Regions from separate parts of the Pseudoalteromonas shioyasakiensis genome, predicted to be linked through region 3. Evidence: predicted binding sites of a transcription regulator. Region 3 holds the regulator's gene; each other region holds the start of a gene.
What was found. Region 3 encodes LexA, which represses DNA repair genes until DNA is damaged. Its sites were predicted from a motif close to TACTGTATNNNNATACAGTA; they were not measured.
Positions count from the first base shown of each region.

Region 1: KQP93_RS12510 (YebG family protein) is a predicted target of LexA. The motif match lies at 4,379-4,398, and genes of this name have one in related genera.
Region 2: umuD (translesion error-prone DNA polymerase V autoproteolytic subunit) is a predicted target of LexA. The motif match lies at 2,895-2,914, and genes of this name have one in related genera.

Region 1 is NZ_CP077770.1:2,690,589-2,696,384, forward strand. Features, by position in the region: gene KQP93_RS12485 (bifunctional diguanylate cyclase/phosphodiesterase) at 1-1,447, opposite strand, end outside; gene KQP93_RS12490 (chorismate mutase) at 1,782-2,933, shown strand; gene dsbB (disulfide bond formation protein DsbB) at 3,063-3,581, shown strand; gene KQP93_RS12500 (DUF6170 family protein) at 3,581-3,883, shown strand; gene KQP93_RS12505 (ComEA family DNA-binding protein) at 3,912-4,205, opposite strand; gene KQP93_RS12510 (YebG family protein) at 4,452-4,766, shown strand; gene putP (sodium/proline symporter PutP) at 4,816-5,796, opposite strand, start outside.
Region 2 is NZ_CP077770.1:869,722-875,517, forward strand. Features, by position in the region: partial or broken gene KQP93_RS04090 (DUF4158 domain-containing protein) at 186-1,499, shown strand; partial or broken gene KQP93_RS04095 (Y-family DNA polymerase) at 2,178-2,411, opposite strand; gene umuD (translesion error-prone DNA polymerase V autoproteolytic subunit) at 2,419-2,868, opposite strand; gene KQP93_RS04105 (3'-5' exonuclease) at 3,508-4,416, shown strand; gene KQP93_RS04110 (hypothetical protein) at 4,490-4,789, shown strand; gene KQP93_RS04115 (WYL domain-containing protein) at 5,108-5,796, shown strand, end outside.
Region 3 is NZ_CP077770.1:3,583,734-3,589,529, reverse strand. Features, by position in the region: gene KQP93_RS16635 (endonuclease) at 1-166, opposite strand, end outside; gene KQP93_RS16630 (VOC family protein) at 283-636, shown strand; gene KQP93_RS16625 (hypothetical protein) at 611-1,336, opposite strand; gene KQP93_RS16620 (hypothetical protein) at 1,495-1,875, shown strand; gene KQP93_RS16615 (PaaI family thioesterase) at 1,883-2,320, opposite strand; gene lexA (transcriptional repressor LexA) at 2,482-3,099, shown strand; gene coxB (cytochrome c oxidase subunit II) at 3,537-4,679, shown strand; gene ctaD (cytochrome c oxidase subunit I) at 4,679-5,796, shown strand, end outside.

The sequences.
Region 1 (5,796 bases), 890 kb from region 3:
CTTCAAAACCGGTCATTTCAACCATTTTCGGATTCACGTATTTGATCTCAAAATCTTGATTGGTGATCACCACACCGGTACCAGAGAAAGCCACAGCTTTAGATAAACGATTCGCCGCTTTTTCAGCTATTTCTTTTTCACTAATGCGCTGGTTTAAGCCATCGATCAACTTACGAATTTCAATAGCCATGTCTCTAAACGAGCCATTTAGCGTGCCAATTTCATCTTTATTAGCCTTTGGAAACTCAGTTTGTAATTGCCCCTTGCCAAAACTAACTACCGCATTAACCAACGAATGAATGCGACGCAGTACTAATTGATAAAGTGCTTGATGCAATAACAAGGCAACTAAAATTGCGTACAAGATAAACAAGCCGAAGAATTTTACTTTTAGCTCTTCAAGTGCTGAAAGTGCCGACGAACGTTTTTTATAAATACCAATATACCAGTTTAAGTTCTCGACTTTACGAATATTAATAATGTGTGTTTCGCCATCTTGTACAAATGAATTTGCCGACTCAGGTAACTTTAAACGAATTGTTTCAGAGACTAGCTTTTGCAGATCAGGGTTTACAAAGTCTTCGGTGAGTAATTTTTTACCTTCACGACCATATTTCTCAAGTGTTGTTTTATCCAAATCAGGGTGAGCTAATAGCTGACCTTTTGCATCAAACACCAATAGATGTTGTTCACGGTCACCGATAGGCAGTTGTGCCAATAAAGTTTCAAGAGCAATATCACTGCCTGTTACTCCAAAAAATTCGTTTTCGAAGTAAATAGGCACTAGCACACTCACCACCCACTTATGCCAAATAGTATCGTAATACACTTTTGACCACACCGCTTCTCGGCTTGGGTTAGTTGCAGCCTGAGCGTAATTGAAGGTTTCGCCTTTAGTAAAATCAAAGTCACCAGGTACATTGAGTGCCCAGTTTGGTGGCGCGATTCGAATAAAGTTATCTTTGGTGACAAGGTAAAAATTAAAGAAATCTTGAATTAAGGTCGGTGAAACGATTTTCCATAGCGATTCAGAATCATTTATAAGCTGTTTATAAAATTCAGAATATTTATCTTGAGGGAGAAACGCAGCCGATAAGCCATCTTCTGAGGTACTACGGATACTGCCATCGAGGGCAAATTTGAGTTCTGCGCTGCGTTTACTTTGTAAATGCGATTCGTTGTGAAGGAGTTGGCTGCTTACGACGTTATTCGCCTGCTCAGCAATATTGATTTTGGTTTTGATCAAGCGGTTAAATTGACGACTCAAGCGTTCACTAGAGTGCTTTAAAAGTTCGTGCTCTTCAAACACAAGCTGTTTTTCTTCAGATTTAAGCATCAAAGCCGCAGCACATATACCTGCAATCAAACAAATCGCAGAGATCAGCAGCGACAATTTCATACTTAATGAATTCACACCAAAACGTGATGGCGGTCGTCGATACACCACAGGACTACCTTATTAATAATTGTTATTATTTATTGTGCAAAAACAAATATACCAGATTCATTTTTATATTTATAAATTTTTTATAAATATAAATGAATTTTCTGAGTAAACACCGATGTTTTCTAAATTAGCTGCAATAGGCAGTTGACTTTACATACAAGTGTTTTTACATTAGTTCAATGAAACAAATTATCTCTCGCACTTATTTTTCGTTTTTTAGCTTCTTTAGATAGAGGAGGCTTAACTGTTTGCGAGATAAATTCACCGAATAGCTAAAGCCTCCCACTTGGGAGGCTTTTTTGTTTGTGCACTGTTTTGGAATGAGGAAACCAACATGAGCATTGATACATTAAATGCGTTACGACACGATATTAATGAAATAGATTCCGACTTATTGGTGTTACTGGCTAAAAGACGCCGTATTAGCCACAGCGTAGTTGAATATAAAATTGCAAATAACAAACCAATTCGCGATGAAGCCCGCGAACAAGCATTACTCGAAAAGCTTATTAATTATGGTAAGTCGCTAGGTCTAGATGCGTACTACATCAATAATGTGTTCCAAACTATTCTTGAAGATTCTGTTTTGAATCAACAAGCAATGCTACAAAAGAATCTAAACCCTGAAGCAATGAGCGAAAGTCATCGTGTTGCTTACTTAGGTGGTCAAGGCTCTTATAGCCAATTAGCCTGCCATAAATATTTTAGCCGTCGCCCAGGTAAGCTGATTGAGATGGGCTGTTCGAGCTTTGATCAAATCACTGGCAAAGTTGAAAGTGGCCAAGCTGATTTCGGCTTACTGCCAATTGAAAACACCAGCTCAGGTAGTATCAATGAAGTGTTCGATTTATTACAACATGCACAAGTATCAATTGTCGGTGAGGTCACTCACAGCGTTGAGCACTGTTTATTAGCAATGCCAGGTACTGAGCTTTCTCACATTAATAAAATCTTTGCTCACCCACAGCCTTTTGCTCAATGTAGCCGCTTCATTCAGGGTTTAGGTGATATTCAACATGAAACCTGTGACTCAACCTTCCATGCATTACAATCAGCGGTTGAAACTACAAACAGCGCCGCTATCGGCTCAGCACAAGCAGGTAAAAATGTAGGTTTAGAAGTCGTTAAGTCTGGCCTTGCAAACCAAAGCGAAAACCATAGCCGCTTCATTGTCGTCGCGCGTAACCCGTTGCAAGTATCTAAGCAAATTCCAACAAAAACTAGTTTAATTATGGCCACCAAACAACAAGCGGGTTCATTGGCTGATGCCTTGATGATTTTTAAACAACATCAAATTAACCTGGTAAAATTGGAATCTCGTCCAGTACCAGGAAACCCATGGGAAGAGGTGTTTTATGTTGACCTTGAAGCAAACCTTGATGACTCGCATGTTAAGCAAGCGCTTGAAGAGCTAAAAGAACACACCCAGTACACACGTGTATTAGGCTGTTATCAAAGTGAGTCTTTGCAAGCTGTTAGTGTTTAATAAGCAGCCTAGATATGATTAATGAAAAGGAGCTGGTTGGCTCCTTTTTCGTATAATTTCATCTTAGATACTTGCACCCAATGCCCTGTCTAAGCATAATCTTGAAAACAATTTGAAATTGGAACTTTCATGAATTGGTTAGCAGAATTAGCAACTAAAAGAACACCTTGGTTATTATTAGCCGTTATTTCCCTCGCATTTGAAATCACTGCGTTATTTTTTCAATACAACATGGGCCTTGAGCCATGCATCATGTGTATATATCAACGTACCGCTGTTTTAGGCTTACTTGCAGCGGGAGTTATTGGTGCAATTAACCCACAAAATATGGTTATTCGCTTAGTCGCATTTGCCACTTGGGGTGTCTCTGCAATTTGGGGTTACTTTATTGCCAAAGAACACATTGCAATGCAAAACAATACTGACCCTTTTGCATTTAGTTGTGCATTTGAACCTAACTTCCCAAGTTTTATGCCTTTGCATGAATGGATCCCTAGCTTCTTTGCCGCCACAGGTGATTGCGGAAATATCGATTGGCAGTTTGCTTCTATGAGTATGCCAGCATGGATGGAAGTGATTTTTGCAGCATTTTCAGTGGTATTTGTGGCTGTTTTAGTTAGCCGATTAGTGAGCGAAAAGTCGCTATAATGATTTATTTTTTTACTAGCCAAATCCCTGCTTTAAAAAGCTTTAAAGTAAGGCAACGTCAGCAAATAATTGCTCTTGCTTTGGCTCATTTAAGTCCAAGCAAAAAGATCATTTTATCGGTTTGTAAGCTTGCTTTTTTAGCGCCATTATTTTTAGGCTTAGCCTACTTTGAAGGTTGGATGCTTATTCCTTGGTTGTTGTTAGCAGGCTTAAGTTACCCACTTATTACAACACCTATCGAAAACATGTTCGCATTAGCGCATTTAGACAAAGCTATCGATGAATTTAAACAGGGCGAATAACGCCCTGTTTAGGTGTATAGCCTGCTGTTTATAATGTAATTTTCCCCTCAAGTTTAGCAAATAGCTTATCGCCTATTCCTTTTACTTCTTTTAATTGCTCTACCGACTTAAACGGTCCCTGTTTTTTGCGGTGCTCAACAATTGCTTTAGCTTTTGACTCCCCAATACCCGGTAATTGAGTAAGTTGATCTATGCTGGCTTTGTTTATACTGAGCTTTTGCATTTTAACTTGTGTTGCTTCTGTTGGTTTAACGGCGAATGCCGATGTAGCAGGTAGTAACGCAATACTTGTGGCAAGTAAAATACTTGATAGTAATTTCATAATTTCCTCCATGATGTCCATCTTGGACAGGTAGTTAGCTATTACCCAACACTCACTCCATCGCTTGTGTTTAACTTTGGGTAACAATTTAAATAAAGCTAATGTCCCTACTATTGTCAAATTTGTTAAATAAAATTTTTCTCAAGTTACTTGCAAAGTAAGCCTCGAAGCATTACTGTATATAAAAACAGTAATCAAAGTAGCGGTATTGCGCTGCAAATGCCACGCTTAAATGCAGGAGAAATCATGGCTGTTGTTGTTAAATATGTTGTAGAAAGAAACGGAGTCGAGCGCATGACGTTTACTACTAAGAAAGAAGCTGATGCGTATGACAAAATGCTCGACATTGCTGAGTCATTAGAACTAATGCTTGAAAAAGTTGATGTACCATTAAGCGAGCAACAAATTGAGTCACTGGCGCTTGAAATGGCAAAAGAAAAAGACCAATTTATGGCGGTACTTAAAGGTGCAAAAGACGCCCCAGCTAAGCCTAAAAAAGCAAAGTCAGACGACAACGTTGCTGATATAAAAGAAAAAGCGGCAAGCAAAACGCAAATTTAGATCATAAAAAAGGGCAACAGATGTTGCCCTTTTTGTGTTTAATCAAAAACTACAGTGACGACTCAACTTCATCAAATAAGTCTGTAATTTCTTTTTTCGGCTCAGCAGTTGTAAGGCTAACAACAACAATAGCAATTGTTGATAAAATAAAGCCTGGGACAATCTCATAAATGATTGCACTTAATGCTTGGCCATCAATTGTAATTGGCGCGTAAATCCAAAACAGCACTGTTGCAGCACCAACAACCATACCACTAATAGCGCCTTGTAAGTTCATACGCTTCCAGTAAAGGCTCAGTAATACGAGTGGACCAAATGCAGCACCAAAACCAGCCCATGCATTACTCACTAAATCTAAGATAGAGCTATCGCGGTCATAGGCTAGGTAAATAGCAAATAGAGCAACCAAAATAACACTAATACGACCTACTAAAACCAGCTCTTTTTGAGATGCACTACGGTTTAAGTAAATCTTATAAAAATCTTCGGTTAGTGAGCTTGAACACACTAATAACTGCGATGAGATAGTACTCATAATCGCCGCTAAAATAGCTGCCAATAAGAAGCCGGCAATTAAAGGATGGAAGATTAGCTCAGACAACACTAAGAAAATCGTTTCTTTATCATCAATTGGCATTTGGTTTTCAAGCATATAAGCAGCACCAAATAGACCTGTTAGCACAGCACCAATAGCTGAAAGCGTCATCCACGACATACCCACACGACGCATAGTCGGCATATCTTTCACAGAGCGCACAGACATGAAACGCACAATAATGTGTGGTTGTCCAAAATAACCAAGGCCCCATGCCATGGCAGAAATAATCGCTATCGTTGAACCACCTGCAAACCAATCCATCATATTAAGTGCATGAATTTCTGATTCTTTTGGTGAGCTTAATAATAAGTCATAGCGTGCATTTGCAAGTGTATCCATAACTGGCTGATCAAGCATGGTAAACGTTGCAATTGGCACAGCCAGCAACGAGATAAACATGATACAGCCTTGTACAAAGTCAGTCAGGCTCAC
Region 2 (5,796 bases), 1.1 Mb from region 3:
GTTTACAATAGAGTGGGATACAGACACGCTTGATATGTTTGGAGATGGGGTTCTAGGGATTTTCCCCTCTAAAAAGACTTAATCCTCTGTAGACCACACCAATAAATGGCTGCGGAGGTGGGTTACTACTTATAAGTGTGGCAAATTAGGTAAATATCGTACATTTAATACGGAACAGCCCTGATATGGCCATCAAAAACGAAATTACTATTCTCACGAGAGCAGAACAGGCAGATCTTTATTCCCCACCCATTTTTTCAATCGAAGAACAACGTCTGTACTTTTCTCTGAACGATGCGGAATTGGCAGTTTTTCGGTCAATTCGTCTCAGAGCTCATAGATGTTACTTTGTCGCGATTTTGGGATACTTCAAATCAAAGCCCGTCATCCTAGATATCGCTTACTCGCAGGTTTCTAAGGATTTAATGTTCATCAGTAAAGAGCTGCTTGGCGGCAAGGGGCTCAGACCATTCACTCCCTCACAAAAACAAAAAGATCGACTCTACGCAAAAGTATTAGACCTTGCTGGTTATCACAAATGGGACGAAAGTCAGCACTTCAATTCTCTTTTCGACCACCTTGTTCAGGTGGGCAATGCCTGGCTGGAGCCGCGTTACCTCTTTGATACTGCTATTGAATTCCTAACCAGTCACAGCATTGCTATCCCTAGGTACACCGTACTCCAGAGACTGATAAGCAGAGCGATGCAGCAGGTCAGAAAAGACCTGGCGCACCAACTTAATCAACTCACCAGTCCTGAACTTCACGTCTTTCTGGACAGCATAACAGCCATTGATGACGGACTAAGCCTGAACCAGCTCAGAGGCGGTGCAAAAAGTCTGACCGTACCTGAACTTAAAAAAGAGCTTGCCCTTTATCATCAGTTAGCGCCATGGCGCACGCAAATCAATGGCGTTATCGATGGGCTTAATCTGTCTCTTAAAAATCGACAACACTTCGGTGAGCTCATCAACTATTACGGTAGTAAACTCAAACGATTCAAACGCGCACAGCAGCATCTATGGTTGCTATGTCACCTGACAGAGCGGATACAACTGGCACTGGAACGGTTAACTGATGGGTTCATTTACCATATCCGCAAGCAACAAGAAGCTGCCAACACCTTTGCACAACAAGCAGTGTTCCTGTCCTGGCAGTCAGCCGCGGACAATGTCACGAAAGCGGCAGAGTTACTGCATCTGTTTGTGGATGAGAACATTGATGATAATCAACCCTTCTCAGTAGTCAGACAACAGGCATTGAAGGTCATGAATGACAGGGATATCCAGACCCTCTGCCTTTACCTGAAAAAACAGAAACGGACCGTGGAAGAGTACCAGTGGCAACATTACGATGAACAATGCAATCTCCTGGAGCAACTGTTAAGGCAGGTGTTCTTGTGCCTTGAATGTGAGGCCGGTAAAGGCTCAGAAGCCGTCGTCGCCCAACTTCAACAGATGCAGACGGAAATCGCATTCGGTGGACCACTGAAGAGGCTGTACTTGGAGAACCACCGACTTTTCCAGTTTCATCCTTGGTATAAAGGTTTTCCAATAAATAGTCTCGATATCTCACGATTGGACTTTCCTCTACCTTCTCGGTGCAGTCATATATTGTTAACGGAGGTTTTTCATCAACCAGAAGGCCAGTCCTTGGGTGTGTATGTTCGGGGATTTCCGTGCTCAACCACCGATAGAAGCTCAATAACGCAACTGCATGGGATTGAATCGTCTTATCGGAGGATATATCTGGATCTGCCAACAAAGAGTGAAGATATAGATTCACTGGCACCACATTGATACCATCGGGGTCTATTAAAATTGGAAGTTTATGAGCAAATGGTTTTGAGTTGTCCCTAACGTCATGGATGATCTCGCCACTGTCAGGGTGTGGCCTACTTATAAATGAGGGATATTTCTCCGTACTAATCCACATAAGACAATAGTCAAAGCCGAAGTCATCTGGAAACGACCTATTTTGTTCAATCACATTAACACCTAAATCATCCGTTATTCACACTGCTAAGCCTTCCCCCAGGGGGTTACGCGTTCATACATCTACTTTTTCAAGATATTTCTTAACCAATAGTAAAAATTGTAACCACCCCTCATCTCGACGTCTAATTTATACAACCTGAAACATTACAACATGTGATGTCTAAAGTATTTCCCAACTGTAAGCGCATAGTTAGAGGAGAATGCCAAAATGCCATGGCGCTGCATTTCGGCTTTGATCTGAAAGACGGGTACGCCCATTTTAATACCGAGTAACTTAGCTTCACGCGAGCGTGCAACCACGCAGCCGTCATTGTTGGACAGCACCACAACCGGCGTATCTTTTAAATCAGGACGAAACAGCTTCTCACAACTGGCGTAAAAGTTGTTGCAGTCCACCAAGGCAAATACAGGCATGGGACAGTCACGACTTACGGCGCATGTTTCGCACCACATTGGTGACCACACCAAATATCTCTAACTCTGCCCCTTCAGGAATATGAATGGGCTCATACGCCTGGTTTCTTGGGAGCAGCATGACGCACGGCCTTAGTTGAAGCTCCTTTACCGTGAGTTCACCATGGATGCCAGCGATGACAATGTCACCGTGTTCGGCTTGGACAGAGCGATCAACCACCAAAATATCATCAGGGTGAATCCCGGCATCAATCATTGAATCACCTTCAACACGTACAAAGAACGTTGCAGCCGGTCGCTTGATGCAAAGCTCGTTAAGGTCGAGCGTTTGCTCAACATAATCCTGCGCTGGTGAGGGAAAACCAGCAGAAACACGTTCCATGAACAATGGGATACGAAGGCGCTTGGCTTTGATGAAGGCAAGTGCGCCGCTACGGCCTATCAGCGAGACACTCATGACGAACCTCGAAAAATTACAATTGATACTGTTTGTTTATACAGTATCTAATGCTATGCTGATTTCTACAAGTAAAATTGTAGGTAAACTGTAGTTGTTCGAGTAACACGTTGTGTCGTGGGTGATTTCTTTTTTGTGTTGAAAAGCTTGATATGGGGGATCGCTCGTCCTCGTCAAAGCCTGCAAGGCTTGGACAATACTGCTTCTGCCTACTGCTCTTGTTTCTGTTACTGCTCCTGTTACTGCTACTGGTTAACGCATGGGTCGAGTAACCGTCAGATAAGGCTTGTTGAACCCTTCGAAAAGGGTTTCAAAACAGTTAGTAAAATTCTGCTTCGTATTGAATTTACTGGCTTAAAGCGAAGTAAGGAGCATCATTAAAATGCTCAGTCGAACTCAGTTCAAGCCTTTTGCGACCGTTTGAAAAGGGGTTGGCTAAGCCATACGTAAAGGGTATCGGTAAGGGTTACCTAAAGGGTTTAGCTAAGGCTTTCTGAAAGGCTTAGCCAAAGCCTTCATACATGGGTTCAACCATTAGAAAGATTAAAAAAACGCTGAGGTATCCAAGGTGCATTTAGAAAAACCTGTGGCACAGTGAAATAACTCAAAGCGAACAATAGAATTGAAGAGGAACTATCAATGACAAGAGCCCCTGCGCCATTTCCGCTAGAGCGCCTCGCGGATATCCCAGAAAGACCAGAAGATTTTAGATTGCTGGAGCGTATTCCATTAACGCGTGAGCCGCAGTCCTGGCCACTTGAACTATCTCCTGTAGTAGGTGACGAACAGCCAATGGTGCTGCTCGATACAGAGACAACCGGACTGTCTGCCGATGATGAGTCCATTATTGAGCTTGGTATGGTTAAGGTGCTTTACAGCCCCTCTGCTCAGCGGATTGTGTCGATTGTTGATGTGATCAGCTTGTATGAAGAGCCCGGCAAGCCAATCCCCGAGCTGATTACCGACTTAACCGGTATCACCGATGATATGGTGCAAGGCCAGCACATTGATGATTCACTGGTAGCGAGTTGGTTATCCGATGATCCGCTGGTGGTTGCACACAATGCACAGTTTGATCGTCCTTTCTTTGAAAAGCGGTTTGCCGCATTAGGCCATCTATCTTGGGCCTGTTCAGCCAGTGGCATAGATTGGAAGGCGCTGGGTTTTGAAAGTCGAAAACTTGAGTACCTGCTGCTTCGCTTAGGTTGGTTTTATGAAGGACACCGAGCCGCAACCGATTGTTTGGCGATGGCCTGGTTGTTTCATTTGTTGCCCGAGTCCGTTGCAAACTTGTTGTCTGAAGCAGACAGGCGAACTGTGTTAGTTCGTGCGTTTGGTGCGCCATTTGACGTAAAGGACTATTTAAAAGAGCGTGGTTACCGCTGGCATGACGGTGTTAAAGGTGCCAACAAACATTGGTGGCGCGAAATCAGCGAAGACGAGTTGCCGCAGGAACAAACTTACCTGGATGATTTGTATCATCGTGGCTCAGAATATGCCCACTATGACTACAAAGATGCCCGCAATCGATTTAAAGCTTTGTCATAGCCCCTTGCATATTTGAAAACCCCTGGAAAATGGAAAGTGAACTCATAGTTTAACCAACAAGAGGAATCTTTCCATGTACCAAGACACCTACATTGAATACTGGGGCGAAATCTTCGTCTCTGCCCGCATCATTGAATTTGGCATCACGTTCGAGCGCTTTCTTAAAGATCCATGGAAGCATTTTATGTCCTGTGGCCAAGAGTCTGCCCCAGACGCGATTGCTGAAGGGATGCTGCCATTGCTACCAGCCCAGGCAGAAGTTGCTAGGCGTGTTCGAGAGAGTGAGCAACGAGCCCTGATCTCTACAGAGTCGGACAACGGGGTATCGCATCGCGGCAACATCGTGGTGCCACTGGTTCGGGTAGCGCATTGATAGCGGCTATCAGCATTGGCACAAAACAAGGTCTTCACGCTCATGACTCAGCGGCAATTGCAATCAAGATCAAAAAGTTGCCGCTTAGTCTTCCCTACAAAATAATTTGTGATAGGATGATACCTAATAAAATTAATTAGGTTGAAGCCTATTCAGTGTTTTATGGCCATCTGTCCAGCTTCAACCAGTAGAGATTGTTAAGTCATTGCGGATGAAGAGCAGCATTGAGTGATGCTTTTCAATGTGATTACGCGATGTCGGTCCTTACTTTATAAACAGAATTTTTAAGAAACTGGTTGAATTGGATAAACAAGACGCATGACAAATGATGGTCTGAAACAAACGGTAGCAGCGAGTTCACTCGCTCAAGAAGGCGCGAAAGGAAAGCCAGATAGGCTTTCGCAGATAGCGCAGTTGCCACAAGCAACCAGGGATCGCATTGCCCATATCGATTTCACCTTATTGTTTAAGGGAGAGGCGGTACGGGCAGATTTAGTCGATCGCTTCAGCATAGCGGCCGCACAAGCAACGAAAGACTTCACAATGTACCGAGAGCTTGCACCAGGCAACATTGAGTATGACCAAAAGCTCAAGTTGCATAAGCGTGGTGAAGCATTTGAATCCTTGTTCGACTACGACGTTGTGAGAACACTGGCAACCATTAGCCAAGGGTACGGTGATGGCTTCACTGGAAAGGTAAAACCACCCCTTGCTTGTGAAGCGCCTTATCACCTTAACAAACCGAGTTTATCGATAGTGGCGAAAGTCACCGAGGCCATACACAAAGGCAAAGCCTTGTGTATCACCTATGTATCGTTATCGAGCGGTGAAACCACGCGTGAAATTGTGCCGCATACGCTGGTGGACAATGGCCTGCGTTGGCATGTTCGTGGTTTTGACCGCAAGCATGGTGAGTTCCGTGACTTTGTACTGACCCGAATTAAAGCAGCGGTTGTGCTTGAAGACTCAAGGTTATCTGAAGCTGAGCTCGAAACCCAAGATCGGCA
Region 3 (5,796 bases):
GCTTTTTACCTTGGCGCTTGATATCGCAACCACAATATAAGCTTTTACTATTACTTGGAATGTTTTTAATTAAGTGCTTTTTGGCACTGTAAAAGCTCGAAAATTCTTTAGCGGATATAGGAAAAGTGAAAATAAAACAAAGGGCTAAGTATAGAAATAAACGCATATCCATCACATCAGTGAACTACAGGAGTCGCCATTTTAGAGCTACTATTCTAAAAAGGAAAAGTTTTTCAACTCAGCTATAGTTGTTAGGCCGTTTTTATTAAAGGAATTACAACCATGTTATTAGGTGCTTTTTCTGTAAGTCTAAATGTAAAAGATATTCGTGCTTCAAAGCAGTTTTATGAAAAGCTAGGTTTCAAAGAGTTTGCTGGGGAGATAGAACAGCATTGGCTAATAATGAAAAACGGTGAACATTTGATAGGTTTGTTTCAAGGTATGTTTGATAAAACCATGCTGACCTTTAATCCTGGGTGGGATCAAAATGCTGAAACTTTGGATGAATTTGCAACCTTTGAGCAATTAGCTGCACATTTTCAGCAACAAGGATTAGAAATACAAAAGGCCGGTGACGCAAGTTTTATTATCACCGACCCAGATGGCAATCCTATTTTGATTGACCAACACGTGTAGCTGGCTTTTTACGTTTAATTCGAACGTTTTGCAGTAACAAAAGAATTCCTGTAATACAAAACAGTACGCTGGTGGCTGAGAAGCTGATGAGTAGTGGGTTATTAAAGTTCTCACGCTCATCATAATCCATAATGTGTAGCATCCAGAAAAAGTCGAAAATGCGCCACAGGGTGCTGCGCACCGTAATAACTTTACCGGTTTGGCTATCTAAATATAAGGTTGTTGTTAACCAATCATCGAAGCTAACTTGCCAAACATTGGCTTTGTGACCGACTTCTCTAGGCCCTTTTGTTAATAACTGCGCTTGCGTTATTTTTGCGTCAATAAGCAAATGGGCTTGTGCATTTTCAATGATTTGCGCTTTACTCGGTGCAGGCATTTTAGCACCTGTTCTGCCATCAAAAGTAAGCGTACCGCTAGAGGATGTGACTTCTATAATCGGGGTATTCAAAAAATGGCTATATTTAATACCTTCGATTTGCTCAAATTGCGCTGTTATTTTATCAATTGAAGCAGGGGAGTCCGACAATAAAAATGGGCTACTTAAACTGCGATTAGCCAGATGCTTACCATGCACTTTTTCAAGTGGTAATGAGCTCATCACAAGCCCACCTAAAAGCCAAAAAAAGATCTGTAAAGCAAGTAAATAACCAAGCCATTTATGCCCTTTACGAGCATACTTAAACAGGCGTTTATTCATTATTACCCCGTTATTATTGTTATGTGGGCGCTATTTTAGGTTGTTTAGCTAGATTGCCAATGCGGCATAATGTCGCATTAACTGTATTCTAGATTTGGTATATATACAAAACTGAGTTAAAGTTTCAGTCGATATCAATAGAGGGTAAAAACGAGAGTATGTCGGAAATTCAATTTTTAAATGTAGATCTGGAGCTTGAATCAAAGCACGATATTAGTGCGCTTGTTGCTGATTTGAAGAAAAACGCCATGGTTTTACATTATGACCAAGATGAATACCGCCAACTAGCACGTATTGAAGCAACCGCAGATATCAGCTCTCCAGATAAAGCCATTAACCAGCTTTGCGAGCTTATTGAGTCTTGCTCGCGTAATGCATTAAAACAGTGGTTATCGTGCTCAAAGCGTACATTTGATATGGGCTTTGAGTCAGGTAATTCGCCTAAATGCTTTAACCAACCCCTGCATGCCGATACCTTGTTACGTATCTCAGCAATTGGCGCAGGGATTGAAATTACTATTTATCCTGTCGAAAAGTAGTCTGAATTTAGCGTTCTATAACAGCTGCGGTCATTCTTGATACGCAGCAAAGCTCTCCTGCGGCATTGGTAATTTTAATATCCCAAACAGAAGTTCTCTTACCTAAATGAAGTGGTCTCGCAGTTGCTGTTAACGTTCCTTTACGTGATGCTTTCATGTGGTTGGCATTAATTTCTTGGCCAACAGCATAAAACTTACTGAAATCAACCACGAAATTGGCTGCATAGCTTGCTACTGTCTCTGCTAATACAACGTTTGCTCCGCCATGAACCATACCCATAGGGTTATGATGCTCAGGAATAGCAGGCATGGTTGCCATTAAATAATCATCACCAATTTCAGTCACCTCAATGCCCATTGTTTTCATTAAAGTGCCTTGCCCGGTGATCCCTTGTTCTAGTTCTTTACATTGCTCTAATGTGATGGGGTGATGCCAAATACTCATTGTGTTTCCTTAGCCTGCTAATAAAAGATAATACCTTATGGCATCTTTCGGTGTGGTTCAATGTTAGTTTTGTAGCAATATGAAGGGGATAATTTAAATTTGCGATTTTCAAATAACTGTATATACTCACAGTTAAATGTACTGTATGGAAAACCAGTTGTATGCGCCCATTAACTAAACGCCAATCGCAAATTTTAGAACTAATTAAAGTCTTTATTAAAGATACAGGCATGCCACCTACGCGTGCTGAAATAGCTCAAACATTGGGTTTTAAAAGTGCCAACGCTGCTGAAGAACACCTAAAAGCACTGGCAAAAAAAGGCATGATCAAAATGAAGCCAGGGGCGAGTCGCGGTATTCAGTTAATTGAAGAAGATGAGCCAGAGCAACTAGGCTTACCTTTAATTGGCCGTGTTGCAGCCGGTGAACCTATTTTGGCGCAAGAGCATGTTGAAAGTCACTGCCAAGTTGATCCTTCATTATTTAAGCCTGCAGCCGATTTCTTACTGCGTGTAAATGGCATGAGTATGAAAGACATTGGTATTATGGATGGCGACTTGCTTGCAGTACACAGAACACAAGTTGCTGAAAACGGGCAAGTAGTTGTAGCTCGAGTCGATGAAGATGTAACAGTTAAGCGTCTAGAAAAAGCGGGTCGCAAAGTGCTTTTACATGCTGAGAACGAAGAGTTTTCGCCTATCGAGGTTGATCTAGAGCACGAGTCGTTCAACATCGAGGGATTAGCGGTAGGTGTAATTCGTAACGCTGATTGGATGTAAGTGTTCCCAATTTGGTGCATTAAATTGACTCAATTTGGTGCGCCGCTGAAATTTTACTACTTAAATAGGATTTGTGAATCCTTACTCTTCATTTAAAGCCTTATATGGCGCAGTTTTCCTCTCTTTTTATATTTCGTTTTTACTCCTGAACATTAAATAACGCGCTGATTATAGTTGTTATTTCTGCACCAAAATAAACATTTATTATCATTAAAACTTGCTTATTGGTCATTTTTTAACTAATTGGTTAATACACTGTATTAACACCTAATTAATAAAAAGACACAAAAATGTGCGAGGTGTTAGACAGGGGGTCGGTATCATCAGTGGGTCAAAATGATACGTAGTCGCTCTGAACAATAAGAAAAACGAATGGGCATATTGTTGTACCGCCTTTTCGCTTTGCGTCTTGCAATAGCATCTAAAGGAGCCGTCACATGGGTAAACTGCGTTACGCCTTGTGGCTTATATTGTTTGCACTTCCTGAGCTTGCATTGGCAAATAGCCAATACAATATGCGAAAAGGGGTGACCGATATAAGTAATAATGTTTATGAGTTACACATGACGATATTTATTATCTGCTGTGTAATCGGCATCATCGTATTTGCGGTGATGTTTTGGGCTTTAATACACCACCGTAAATCCAAAGGGGCCAAGCCTGCCCAATTTCATGAAAGTACAAAAGTTGAAATACTTTGGACTGCCATTCCATTTGTCATCTTAATCGCCATGGCTGTGCCAGCGACAAAAACTTTGATTGCCATGGAAGATGCCTCTAAAGCCGATATCACCATTAAAGTGACCGGCTCACAATGGAAGTGGCATTACGAGTACATGGGTGAAGACATTGCTTATTACTCGATTCTATCTACTCCCAAAGATCAAATAGACAACCAAGCAGAGAAAACTGAGCATTATTTGCTCGAGGTAGATAAACCGCTAGTACTTCCTATCAATAAAAAAGTTCGCTTTTTAATGACCTCAGACGATGTAATTCATTCATGGTGGGTGCCTGATTTTGCGGTTAAAAAGGACGCAAATCCTGGATTTATCAATGAAGCGTGGACACGTATTAACGAGCCAGGTGTGTACCGTGGTCAATGTGCTGAGTTATGCGGTAAAGATCATGGCTTTATGCCTGTTGTGGTGAAAGCCTTACCTGAAGATGAGTTTGCTAATTGGCTTGCAGATGCCAAGCAAGAAAAAGCCAATGCGGCTGCAGCAGATGCGGCTTTGCTTGATCAAACATTACCTAAAGAAGAGCTTATGGTCTTAGGTGAGCAAGTGTATATGGCAAGTTGTGCGGCATGTCATCAACCTACTGGTATGGGCTTACCAGGCGTGTTTCCAGCACTTAAAGGCAGCCCCATTGTGTTAGGTGATGTAAAAGATCACATAGATATTGTGTTACACGGTAAGCCTGGCACAGCAATGCAAGCGTTTGATAAACAGCTTTCAATTAAGCAACTTGCTGCGGTTATTACTTATAAGCGAAACGCGTGGGGTAATGATACCGGCGATGTTATCCAACCGAGTCAAATTCAAGCCGCGATTGATGCAGCTGCGGAGGCGAACTAATGAGTAACGTTATTAACGAGCAAGCAACTGGGCATGCGCATCACGACCATCATCATCCTGCTAAAGGTTTTAAGCGTTGGCTTTACACCACCAATCATAAAGACATCGGGAGTTTATACCTGATTTTTTCACTCACCATGTTTTTAATTGGTGGAGCGATGGCAATGGTGATCCGCGCTGAACTGTTTCAGCCTGGGTTACAGTTAGTTGATCCGCACTTTTTTAACCAAATGACTACCGTACATGGTTTGATCATGGTGTTTGGTGCCGTTATGCCTGCATTCACTGGGCTTGCAAACTGGATGGTACCTATGATGATAGGCGCACCAGATATGGCCTTACCTCGTATGAATAACTGGAGCTTTTGGATTTTGCCTTTCGCATTTTTAATCCTCTTGGCTTCGTTACTTATGCCTGGTGGTGGTCCTGCGTTTGGTTGGACTTTCTACGCACCACTATCAACAACTTACAGTAACGACAACACTGCACTTTTTGTGTTTGCCGTACATATCATGGGTATCAGCTCAATTATGGGGGCGATTAACGTTATCGTGACTATCGTCAACTTAAGAGCGCCGGGTATGACGTGGATGAAGCTGCCGCTATTTGTATGGACATGGTTAATCACAGCATTTTTGTTAATTGCTGTTATGCCAGTTCTAGCTGGGGCGGTCACTATGGTGTTGACCGATAAATACTTTGCAACGAGCTTTTTTGATGCCGCGGGAGGGGGCGACCCTGTGATGTTCCAGCATATTTTCTGGTTCTTCGGTCACCCAGAAGTGTACATCATGATTTTGCCGGCTTTTGGCATTATATCGACTATTGTGCCGACCTTTTCGCGTAAAAAATTATTTGGCTATGCGTCTATGGTGTATGCAACTTCATCAATTGCGCTGCTAAGTTTTATCGTTTGGGCACACCATATGTTTACCACTGGGATGCCTGTGGCTGGTGAGTTGTTCTTCATGTACGCCACTATGCTTATCTCGGTGCCAACGGGCGTCAAAGTGTTTAACTGGGTGGCCACCATGTGGCGCGGTTCGATTAGCTTCGAAATTCCGATGATGTTTGCCATCGCCTTTATTGTGTTATTCACCTTAGGTGGTTTCTCCGG